3 regions of the Glutamicibacter sp. M10 genome follow, and region 1 is predicted to be linked to each of the others. Evidence: riboswitches for the same ligand, from Rfam matches in the RefSeq annotation. Region 1 holds a riboswitch; each other region holds the start of a gene.
What was found. Region 1 has a riboswitch for thiamine pyrophosphate ahead of thiM (hydroxyethylthiazole kinase). Riboswitches for the same ligand answer to the same signal wherever they lie in the genome.

Region 1 (3,938 bases):
CGTGGCTACCATCACCGGATCTAGAACGACCGGTGCATCTACGGTATTCAGCCAACTACTGACCGCGCGGATTACTTCAGCATTGGCCAGCATGCCAATCTTGATGGCGTCAATCTGTATATCAGCGCTAATGGATTCCAACTGGGCTAGGACAAAGTCACCATCAATGGCTTGTACTGCGCTGACCCCTTGGGTGTTCTGCGCGGTTAATGCCGTAATCACGCACATGCCATAACCACCGTTAGCGGCAATGGCTTTTAGATCCGCCTGGATACCGGCACCACCGGAAGGATCAGAGCCGGCGATAGAGAGAATATTTTTCACTGTGCCACCGTCCAAGCTGAAACGAGCAGCTCGCTGGCCGTTTGCGGATCCTCGGCATTACAGATGGCACGAACCACCGCTAGGCCCGACCCTCCGCCAGCGCGAATCGCAGCTGCGTCCTGAGCGGTAATGGCGCCGATGGCTACACACGGTAGTTCGGTCAAGGATGCTGCACGGATAAAACCGTCAAGACCCAACGGGGTTGGGTGATCCTTTTGGTAGGAGTGGCACGCACTGCACCAACACCCAGATAGTCGATGACCTCCGCGTCGAGACTCGCCTGGGCCAGTTGTTCATCGGTGGAAGCGCTCAAACCGATGATGCCTTCGCCGATAATCTCACGGGCAAGTCGCACCGGAATGTCTTTTTGCCCGATATGGATACCGTTGACCGCAGCTCCGGCCGCGCGAGCAGCTAAGAACACGTCAATCCGGTCATTGATCAATAGTTTGGCTTTGCCTTTGGTTAGTTGGGCTGCAGCGCAGGACAGTTCAAAGAATTCGCGGGCAGTCTCATCTTTGGCCCGCAGCTGAATCCATTCGATGCCGCCGGCTACTGCTCCTTGGATAACTTCCAAGGTGGTGCGTGGAGTGCAGCTGGCGGTGTTGGCTACTAGGTAGGCGCCGATATTATCCATGGTTCAGTTCCTCGTACTTCAAAGTCTGTAATTCTTCAGGTTCCGTGGCGGCCAGCGCATCAAGGAACGCCACCGCAAAGCTTCCCGGTCCGGTGCTTGCGGCCAGTGCCTTTTCGGCGGCCAGACCGTAAAAACCGTGGGCGGCGATGGATGCTTCAAAGGGGTCCTCGTGCACCGCGAGCATTCCAGCGTTAAAGGCACCTAGCGCGCATCCGCCACCGGTGATTCTGGTCAGCCCGATACCGTTGGTGTGTACCAGTACGGTACGGGTAGCGTCGATGATCGCATCGGCTTCGCCGGAGATAGCAACAACGCAGCCGTGTTCTTGCGCCAGTTCGCGTCCTGCATCGAGGGCAGCCTGCACGGTATCTGCCGCATCAACACCACGGCCACTGGAATCCTTGCCCGCCAAGGCGAGGATTTCCGAAGCGTTTCCACGGATCAAGGTGGGATGTTCTTGAACTATGCGTCGGGCGAAGTCGGTGCGTACCGACAGGGCGCCGACAGCCACAGGATCCAATACCCACGGGGTGCCTGCTGCGCTCGCCGAGAGCACCGCTTCCTCCATGGCCACCATTTGCTCGGTGCTTGGCGTGCCTAGATTCACCAGCACTGCAGAAGCCAAGGCAGCAAACCCGCCAGCTTCGCCAGGCAGATTAGTCATGGCTGGTGAAGCGCCGGAAGCCAGTAGGACATTGGCGGTGAAATTGGTGACGACGGTATTCGTCAGGCAAAAAACTAAAGGGGAGTGTTGCCGGTATTTTTGGGCAACGGTAGGCAGAGTCATGCGACATCCCTCCGCTAGCGTGAACTAGATCAGGTTCGACGGGTTTCATCTCAGTCGGCTTCTCCGACACCCCGTGTCACTGATCTAGAGCGTACGCAGTGGCAATGCCTAGAACAAATTCTTAACGTTCACGTCTCGCCACTAACGCTTTAAGTGTCGCCGCATCGACATGTTGCGCTGCTGCTAGCTTCCAAAGGTGGTCTACGGCCGCCACCAGATCTTCATGCTCTTCGATGGGGGTAGCGCGTTCATTAACTATCGTGCCGGCCCTGCGTCTTGAAGAAATGAGCCCTTCGGCTTCCAGCTCTTTGTAGGCACGAGCGACTGTTCCGGCAGCTACCCCAAGATCTGTGGCCAACGCCCTGACCGTGGGTAGCTTGCTACCTGCCACTAATTCGCCGAGGTTAATCAGCGACGCGATCTGCGAACGGATCTGCTCATAAGGAGCGGTAGCCGCCTCAAGATCTACCGTGATCTGGGTGCTCATGCGCGCACGCTCGTGGTCAGGCGCGCCTTCGGGCGATTGACCACGAGTAAGGCTGGGATGCAGAAGAGCCCAATGCCTATGGCTAGCACCGCTGGCTCATCGGAAGAGACCAAGCCCGGCAAGAGGAAATACGCACTGCAGAGCACTCGTAAGGCTCGGAACTCCAAGATTTGCCGATACCAGATTTCCTGTTCGTCCGTGAGGTCCCAGGGGACTGCGCAATGGCGGATCCACCAGAAGTAACCGGCCGCGGCTACCAACGTTCCCACGATTATTGCCGAGGTGACCCATGGCGAGAGTAGCTGTTGTGCCCCTGGGCTCAGTGTTTGTGGGGCGTAAAGCAAGATGCTCCCGCTGAGGATGAACAGCGCTGCAATCGTGTACACCCAAACCGGAAGATTTTGGCTCTTCGGTTCAGAAAGTGCCCCCAGCTTTGCTCGTGAATGTGCATAGAGCGCGAAGCCGGCAGAGATTACTAGGTACAGGACTACCGCCGCCGCTGACCATGGCAGCGCAAAGGAAGCGCCAACAGCACGGGCCCCGGCTTCACCGAATGGCTCTGGCGTTTGGTCAACGAGTTCACTGGCCGCAAGCCAGATAATCAACGTGGCGATAATCAAGAACGTATTCGCAAAATAGGAAACGGATAGCGTGTGGCTGCGCATCCGGGCGAAGGCGGTGCTAGGCAGGCTATTGGCCTCCGGTGCGGCATGCTTTGGAGCCCAGACGAATAGCACGAAGCCCAAAGCCAAGACGGCAAACATGGACACCTTGTTCCACCCGGAACTCAGAACCGGATCGGCGTAGGTGATTGCGGCACCGATGATGTTGGTCAGCAGCCAACCACAATTTCGTAGCAACCGGTTGAGCCAAATTGAGCGTAGTTCTTGGTTTTGGGTTGCGGAGATCCCGGCTAAGGGCCTGCGTTTGAGGATGATTGCACTGATCACGGCAGTGGCCAGTAAAACCGCGAAAATACACAGCGCAAACAGTGGAGCTACTTCAGCGCCTGAAATCCACCCGGATGTGCTGTCCCATGTAGGCGCAACTGCGTCTTCGAAGTCAGCCGCTGAGGATTCAGTACTTTTGCCTTCAGGGATGTGGCCGGCGACCCGGGATATCGGCCACAACATGCAACATGCAAAGATTGCCAGTGAGCCAACTAGGGCACCTAGCTTACGTGGAAAGGGCGTGGTCAACGTGCGTGGTTCCAAAGATGCGACGCGAACTGAGCGCAGTTCTCCAGGCCAAGTAAACAACCCGATGACGTAGACCAAAGTCAGCCAACCGGCGGCACCCAGTGCAATGATGACGCGCGTTGTCGGTGACTCTGATGGTGCTTGAATGGACCAAACCCGAGATAGGTCGCCAGAAGTCGAGGCAAAAACGCAATCAGGGCACACCAGAATGAATGTGATTGAGCCCTGAGTAACGCTGAGGATCCGCGGCGTGCAGCTACTGAGCGTAACCATAGGTAGATTACTGATGACGCAATAGCTATCGATAAGGCGCTCGCCGAGATCTGATCCATAGGTTTTAATGTATCAAACACTTGATACATAATGAATCTCCTTGAGAATTAATCGGTAGAAAATCTGCCAAGTAACGTACGCTCAGATCATGGGTCTGTTTACTTCCACTCCGTTGCCAGAACCGGTCGGCGATTCCGCTCCTCCGGTGGACGAGCATCCTTCACGTATCGC
Region 2 (3,938 bases), 930 kb from region 1:
ACCAATCTTCGAGTTCTGTGAACGGGTCGCAGCTGAGCTCATTGCTCGCGAACCATACATCAGTGCGATCTTGCCATTGTGATTGGAGGGGACGATGTCGACTAAAAACCTGAAGCACAGAGATCAGCGTATCGATGATGCGCTTGATACTTCTGGTGTCCGTCACCGGGCAACACTCAAACAGGAATGGCCGCTGCTGGCGTTGCTGATCTTTGTCTGGGCAGCCCTCTGGCAAGACTTCTCGCCGGCGAATCTGATCTTCGGTGTCATCGTTGCGCTGATAATTGTCACGCTCTTCCCGCTGCCGCCGGTGGTCCTTTCGGGCCGTGTGAACGTCTGGTACTGCTTTGAACTGTTTATCTGGTTCATCGGTCAAGTATTTGTGGCAAGTTTCCAAGTGGCACGACTGGCGATCTTCCGGGGAAAGAAAACCCGCAGTGGAGTGATCGCCGTGGAGTTGCGTACCGACTCGGATTTGATTGTCACCGCGGTGGGACATGTACTGACGCTGATTCCTGGATCATTTGTTATCGACGTTGACCGGCGCTCATCAACGCTGTACTTGCACTACATCAACATCGAATCGAAATCCGACATGGAACGGGCCCGCGAAGCGGTGCGCGACATTGAACGTCGAGTGATCATGGCGATGGGTAGCCACGATGAATTTGAAGCAATCAAGCACGAATGCGGTCCAATTCTTGGTCGAGTAGGAGGCAAAAAATGATGACAATCGTGATGTGGATTTGCGGCATCATGCTGGGTCTAGCCACCGTTGCGTGCTTGATCCGCGTTGCCAAGGGCCCCTCGATTCTTGACCGAGTCTTAGCCTTGGACGTGATGCTGCTGATCATTTCCGTGGCGTTGTGCTTGGAAATGGTCTTCAACCGCCACACCGACTACCTGTTGTTTGTCGTTGTTGCGTGCACCTTGGGCTTCATTGGCTCGGTTACGGTGTCGCGGTACGTCTCGGATCAGAGGAACGCCTAATGGAATTGTTCCTCGATATTCTTGTCGCCGTCCTGCTGATCACCGGCTGCCTCATGTCGCTGATTGCCGGTATCGGTCTGCTTTCATTCCCCGACATGCTCACTCGGATGCACGCCGCCACCAAACCGCAAGTACTTGGCTTTCTGCTGATCTTCACCGCGCTAGCAATTCACTTGCGTAGCTGGAGTGTGGTTCCAGTATTGTTCCTGGCTTGGGGGATGCAGCTACTGACCGCTCCCGTATCCGCACATATGATTGGGCGCGCTGGTTACCGAACCAAGCACGCTGCCAAACAATCTCTCTACGCCGATGAACTGAGGCAAGTAGTGGACACGGTATCTGACGCACCGGCCACCGCGTCTGTTGAAGTCTCCAGCGAAGAGTCGAAGGACTCAAAGTAAAACTGAGCAGTGAAAAACTGAGCAGTGTAAAACTGAACAAAACAAAAAGGAACGGCCCACCATTGGTGGGCCGTTCCTTGAGCATTAGCTACTTGCTGAACCGTGCGACAACCTTGTTGGTGCCACGGTCTGCCAAGACCTGGATGGTCGCTGCGACAATCGATGAGAAGATCGCGAATCCGAGCGCCTGACGGAATGAAGCCTCAGCAGCTTCTTCGCTACCCTTGCGGGGAGCCTTATTTCCGGTGACGCCCTTCCACAGCTGATCAACTAGCTTGCTGCCGAGCAAACCGGCGCCAATCGAAATTCCGGTGGTGGCAAGTTTCTGTACTGTGTTCATATTGCCCTCGCTTCAACGTCGTAACTTATCTTTCCTCTGCCCAGCATACCTGCGGTAAGGTGGGGGAGCAGTAATTTTTCCGACAGGGGAGCGTCAGACTTCAAAAAGAAGTCGCCAAGACGCTGAGAGTGCGATAGATCGCAGACCCTCGAACCTGCTCCGGCTAGTACCGGCGAAGGAAGTCGAGCATCTCGGATGCGGACGGGTGTAGCACTATGCCATCAGTCCGTACATCTCCCCTCCTAAATATAGGAGGACCACCCATGAACCAAGTAGCCGCAAAACAGCGAACCAGCTGGCGCGTTGTCGACATCGTCGTAGCCTCAGTAATCGCCGTAGCCTCAGGAGTGATCTTCTGGGCTTGGAGCGCAGGCATGCCGCTGTTCTCGCTAGCTTTTGTTGCCTTCCCACCTGCCGCTGCACTGCTGACTGGCGTATGGCTCTTCCCAGCGGTACTCGGTGCCCTGATCATCCGCAAACCAGGTGCAGCAGTGTTCTGCGAATTACTGGCAGCCATTATCGAGGCATTGCTGGGATCTCACTACGGTCTGAGCGTCATCGTTTCCGGGCTGGTCCAGGGCCTTGGTGCTGAATTGGTCTTTGCCATCTTCCGCTACCGCAAGTGGAACCTGAGCGTTGCGCTCATTGCAGGTTTTTTCACCGGCATCTTCGCCGGTATTTCCGAAGCCTACATCCTGGCGTACTACGTGGAATACACCTCAGCACTAAAGATCTTGCACGTGCTGATCACCGGCGTCTCTGGACTGATCATCGCTGGTCTGCTGTCTTGGCTGGCCACCCGTGGATTGGCTAAGACCGGTGCACTGAGCGCACTGGCTAGCCGCCGTGCTCACCTCGAGTCCGGGAAACTGGACGCCAAATGAGTTCGCTGGCTAACCGTGGCGCTGACGCTCAAACTCGGCGGGGCGCCGAGATTTCTGCGCGTGGTTTTAGCTGGCAGCATGCCGAAAGAACAACTCCCGCCGTTTCCGGTTTAGACCTTAATATTCAGGCTGGCCAGAAAGTACTTCTTGTTGGTCCTTCCGGTGCGGGAAAGTCGACCTTGCTACATGCTCTGGCGGGGTTGTTGGAAGTCGACGAGTCGCAGCAAATGCGTGGCGAGCTACTCATTGACGGGGCAGATGCCTTTGCTCGCCAACGCCCGGTTGGGCTGATGCAGCAAGACCCGGAGACCCAAGTGGTGCAGAGCCGGGTAGCTGATGATGTCGCCTTCGGTGCGGAGAATCTTGCTGTAGATCCCGAGGTGATCCGTGAGCGCATCCCAGAAGTATTGGACGCTGTAGGTCTAGGCATGCTCTCCTTTGACCACCGGACCCAAGAACTATCCGGAGGACAGAAACAGCGACTGGCTCTGGCCGGGATCTTGGCCATGCAGCCAGGATTGATGCTCCTTGATGAGCCGACCGCCAACGTGGACCCAGAGGGGATCGGTCCCTTGCGCGATGCCGTGCTTAATGCGGCACAGCTCAGCGGGGCCACCGTGCTGGTAGTTGAACACCGGTTGGAAGTCTGGGCCCAGCACATGGACCGCATCATCGTCCTTGAGCCAGGTGGCGGAGTAGCCCATGATCTGAGCCCGCAACAGCTCATGGAGGATCAGCAGCTTCGCGCTGAACTCGCTTCGGCCGGTCTGTGGGTTCCCGGCTACCTGCCACAAATCCAACAAGTGACACTCCAGCCGGGAGGAACCTTGCTGGAGGCCAAAGACTTGGTGTGCGCCCGAGCTGAGCAAGCACCGCGCACCTGCCCGGTTACCCTACAAGTCCGCGCAGGCACCGCAACGGTCATCCGTGGTGAAAACGGTGCAGGTAAATCCACCTTGGCACTCACCGTTGGTGGCTTGCTCGCTCCTGTCGCAGGACAGCTTGATGCAAGCGAGCAGCTAGCCAATGGTCTTGGCAGCTCACCGTTTAGCTGGAAAGCTGGTGCGCTGATTGGTCGGATCGGTTCAGTGTTCCAAGAACCTGAGCACCAATTTGTGGCGCAAACCGTCCGTGAAGAACTAGCTTTTGCTCCGTTAAGAGCCAAAGCCAGTGGCGGGCGAGAACTGAAATACGAGCCGGAACAAGTTGAGCAGTTAGTGCAGTCACTGCTGGTGCGCTTGGGTCTGGAACATCTTGCTGACGCAAACCCATTCACGCTCTCCGGAGGAGAGAAACGTAGGCTATCCGTAGGCACCGTGTTAG
Region 3 (3,938 bases), 1.1 Mb from region 1:
ATCGACATCCTGGTTGCTACCGACGTTGCAGCTCGTGGTTTGGACGTTGAGCGCATCAGCCACGTCATCAACTTCGACATCCCACATGACACCGAGTCCTACGTTCACCGCATTGGCCGTACCGGCCGTGCAGGTCGTTCGGGCGACGCGATCTTGTTCATGACCCCACGCGAGAAGTACTTGCTGCGTGCCATCGAGAAGGCTACCCGCCAGCCGGTGACCCAGATGCAGCTTCCTTCGCTGGATTCGGTCAACGACCGTCGTATCCAGAAGTTCACTGATCGCATCGATCAGACCATCAGTGGTCAGGACCTGACCACCTTCCGCGAAATCGTTGAGAAGTTCGCTTCTGAGCACGAAGACCTTGATCAGCTGGAAATCGCAGCTGCACTGGCTTTGATGGCTCAGGGTGGACGTCCATTGCTGATGACCGAACCAGTAGCTTCGCCTTCCAAGAAGGCTCGCATGGAACGTGGTGACCGCCCAGAACGTGGCGATCGCGGCGACCGTGGTGACCGCGGAGATCGCGGCGACCGTGGCCCACGTGCACGTAAGACTGCTGCTGCAGGCAACGCCATGTACCGTCTGGCCATTGGCCGCCGCAACCGCGTGCAGCCAGGCTCGATCGTTGGCGCTTTGGCTAACGAAGGTGGCTTCGATTCTTCGGAAATCGGTGGCATTGAGATCCGTTCGGATCACACCTTGGTTGAACTGCCAGCAGAGCTGAGCAAGGACCAGTGGCGTGCACTGTCCAAGACCCGCATCGGCGGCGAACTGATCAGCATGGAGCTTGACTCCGGCCGTAAGCCACGCGACGACGATGACAACGATCGTGGCGGCTTCCGCGGTGGAGACCGTGGCGGGTTCCGCGGTGGAGACCGTGGCGGGTTCCGCGGCGGACGCGGTGGCGGCGAAAAGCGCTTCGGTGGCCGTGGCGGCGACAAGCGCTTCAGCGACTCGGGCCGTAGCGGTGGACGTCGCGACTACTAAGTCGACGCTCCTAAGCTAACTAGCTAAAAGCACAACACAACGCCCCTGGAACAAACCGAAAGGTTTGATCCAGGGGCGTTGTGTGTTTCTCCAAGATGCTTGTTCCAGCAGCCAGCTATTACTGGGCTGCGCTGCCTACCGGAATCTCATCTCCTAGATAAACTTTCCCGCCGCTCTCCAAGAACTCTCTACTCTTTTCTGCCATGCCTGCCAACGCCGCTTGAGCCTCCGCAGAACCGTATTCATCACGTATATCTTGGGAGATCCGCATGGAACAGAATTTTGGTCCACACATCGAGCAGAAGTGTGCGGTCTTGGCTGGTTCTGCGGGCAAAGTCTCGTCATGGAATTCTTGAGCCGTGACGGGATCTAAACTCAGCGAGAACTGGTCATTCCAGCGGAACTCAAAGCGTGCCTTACTCAGCGCATCATCGCGCGCACTGGCACCCGGGTGCCCCTTGGCTAAGTCGGCGGCGTGAGCTGCAATCTTGTAAGTGATAACACCGGTCTTTACATCGTCACGGTTAGGCAATCCCAGATGTTCCTTGGGTGTGACATAACAAAGCATGGCTGTGCCATATCGAGCGATCTCCGTAGCTCCGATGGCGCTGGTGATGTGGTCATAGCCCGGAGCGATATCGGTAACCAGTGGGCCCAGTGTGTAGAAGGGCGCACCATCACACAACTCCTGCTGGCGTTCAACATTCTCCCGGACCTTATGGAATGGAATATGTCCCGGTCCCTCAACCATGACCTGTACGTCGTACCTCCAGGCCCGCTTGGTCAGCTCAGCTAGGGTATCTAGCTCAGCGAACTGCGCGGCGTCATTGGCATCAGCAATGGAGCCGGGACGAAGCCCGTCACCCAGTGAGAAAGCAACGTCGTACTGTGCGAAGATTTCGCAGAGCTCATCAAAGTGCGTGTACAAGAAATTCTCTTCGTGATGTGCCAAGCACCAGCCGGCCATGATGGACCCACCGCGCGAGACAATGCCGGTAACCCGGTTGGCAGTCAAAGGAACATAACGCAAGAGCACGCCAGCGTGAATGGTCATATAGTCCACGCCCTGCTCACACTGTTCAATGACGGTATCGCGGAAGATCTCCCAGGTCAGTGCGTTGGCTTCGCCATTGACCTTTTCCAAGGCTTGGTAGATGGGCACCGTTCCGATGGGCACCGGTGAATTGCGGATGATCCACTCACGAGTGGTGTGGATGTCATCACCGGTGGATAGATCCATGACGGTGTCTGCACCCCATTTGGCGGCCCACTGCAGCTTGGATACTTCTTCAGCAATCGAGCTGGTCACCGCAGAGTTGCCGATATTTGCATTGATTTTCACCAAGAAGGCTTTGCCGATAATCATCGGTTCAGATTCCGGGTGATTGATATTGGACGGAATGATTGCTCGCCCGGCCGCCAGCTCGCTGCGCACCAGTTCTACATCGCACTCTTCGCGAACCGCTACATATCGCATTTCAGGGGTGATCACCCCAGCTCGTGCGTAGTGCATTTGGGTTACTGTGGCCCCCTGAACTGCACGTAGTTGTGGCGCCGTGCGTCCGGCCCATTCATCGCTGGCAGTTCCTCGGCGGACCGCTGAGCGCCCGTCATCGTGCAGATTGCGTTCGCGGCCTTCATAGACCGCAACGTCTGCTCGTTCCATGATCCACGGTTCCCGAAAAGGATTCAGTCCCTGAGTTGGTTCGCTACCTGGACCACTGGTGCGATACACCCGTAGCGGTTCATTTGGCTGGCCATTGGGGGAGTCCGCAAGTTGAATTTGCGTGACGGGAACTGAGATCCCTTCCGATTCGCGGAACGCGAGAGAGTGGGCAGGATGTTGTTCAAATTGTTCCATTGAGAAACTCACTTCCTTCGCCGGCATTACCCGGACAGGTTCAACGGTCGCGGACGGCGATAGCCCGATCTCAGCCCTTGCCATGGGGCTCCCGTGTGGTCGGAGACGACACTAGCATGAAAAAATCGGCGCACAAGAATGGGCGCCAAAATTTGACGCTAGGTCTGAGCGTTGGAAGTGGAAGATGGGGGAGAAGCGAAGTGGCAGCGGGGCCCAAGAAAATAAGTCCAGATAGACGAAAAGAGAGACAATCTGAATTCAGATTGTCTCTCTTATTTCGAGCCCCTGCCGGAATCGATCCGGCGACCTCGTTCTTACCAAGAACGCGCTCTACCACTGAGCTAAGGGGGCAACGAGTAAATACTCTACACAGGTTTTTGGCGATTTCAAAATCCGTAACGAGTTTGTAGCTGACGTCACAAGACCCCTACTCAAGTAGGAAAAACGCGGCAGGGGATCGGTTGCTCGATGGTGTTCTAAACGCGGGTAGTCTGCGCCGCGAAAAATGGCAGACCTCGCACATGTTGATATTTACCTCTTTTGACTGCGAAGCATCAAGATGTACGGATGTTTTGTTGTTGGAAAAGTGATTTTCACTGACTCAAGCGGCAGGAAAGTGGCACCGCTTGGTCGTTAGAAAAGGAACTCGTGCAGCGCTTTCCGAAGGCTGGAAATTACCAAATTGACCACTACTAATGCTCCAGTGAGCATCGTCACCTATGCGCTTTTGTGCCAACCTTCGTTCCATGTCAGCACTACGTCTTCTAGAAACATGCGTTGACTTGGGGTAACGCGACGCGGTCCGAAATTCATTGGAGGCGAATGACGATTTTTCTTTGTGCCCAAAGCCGTGTAGAGTATTTACTCGTTGCCCCCTTAGCTCAGTGGTAGAGCGCGTTCTTGGTAAGAACGAGGTCGCCGGATCGATTCCGGCAGGGGGCTCTGAGTGAGAAGTAGTCTTGGCTTCTACTGGATTGCTTCTCACTTGTGGCGGCGTAGCTCAGCTGGTTAGAGCGCACGACTCATAATCGTGAGGTCCCGGGATCGAGTCCCGGCGCCGCTACAGATTTGGCCCCGAAATTCATTG

Region 2: another riboswitch for thiamine pyrophosphate. It lies ahead of N6V40_RS06915 (ECF transporter S component); the one in region 1 lies ahead of thiM (hydroxyethylthiazole kinase).
Region 3: another riboswitch for thiamine pyrophosphate. It lies ahead of thiC (phosphomethylpyrimidine synthase ThiC); the one in region 1 lies ahead of thiM (hydroxyethylthiazole kinase).

What each region holds. Positions count from the first base shown of each region.
Region 1 covers NZ_CP104918.1:482,226-486,163, reverse strand. Annotated here, with positions in the region: gene thiD (bifunctional hydroxymethylpyrimidine kinase/phosphomethylpyrimidine kinase) at 1-324, opposite strand, end outside; gene N6V40_RS02405 (thiamine phosphate synthase) at 321-521, opposite strand; gene N6V40_RS02400 (thiamine phosphate synthase) at 485-961, opposite strand; gene thiM (hydroxyethylthiazole kinase) at 954-1,748, opposite strand; TPP riboswitch at 1,738-1,832, opposite strand; gene N6V40_RS02390 (GntR family transcriptional regulator) at 1,870-2,235, opposite strand; gene N6V40_RS02385 (hypothetical protein) at 2,232-3,368, opposite strand; gene N6V40_RS02380 (aldehyde dehydrogenase family protein) at 3,856-3,938, shown strand, end outside.
Region 2 covers NZ_CP104918.1:1,409,560-1,413,497, forward strand. Annotated here, with positions in the region: gene N6V40_RS06890 (Na+/H+ antiporter subunit D) at 1-82, shown strand, start outside; gene N6V40_RS06895 (Na+/H+ antiporter subunit E) at 95-727, shown strand; gene N6V40_RS06900 (MrpF/PhaF family protein) at 724-990, shown strand; gene mnhG (monovalent cation/H(+) antiporter subunit G) at 990-1,391, shown strand; gene N6V40_RS06910 (DUF4235 domain-containing protein) at 1,480-1,731, opposite strand; TPP riboswitch at 1,806-1,929, shown strand; gene N6V40_RS06915 (ECF transporter S component) at 1,995-2,615, shown strand; gene N6V40_RS06920 (ATP-binding cassette domain-containing protein) at 2,612-3,938, shown strand, end outside.
Region 3 covers NZ_CP104918.1:1,560,253-1,564,190, forward strand. Annotated here, with positions in the region: gene N6V40_RS07645 (DEAD/DEAH box helicase) at 1-990, shown strand, start outside; gene thiC (phosphomethylpyrimidine synthase ThiC) at 1,109-2,851, opposite strand; TPP riboswitch at 2,847-2,956, opposite strand; tRNA gene N6V40_RS07655 (tRNA-Thr) at 3,132-3,202, opposite strand; tRNA gene N6V40_RS07660 (tRNA-Thr) at 3,722-3,793, shown strand; tRNA gene N6V40_RS07665 (tRNA-Met) at 3,841-3,914, shown strand.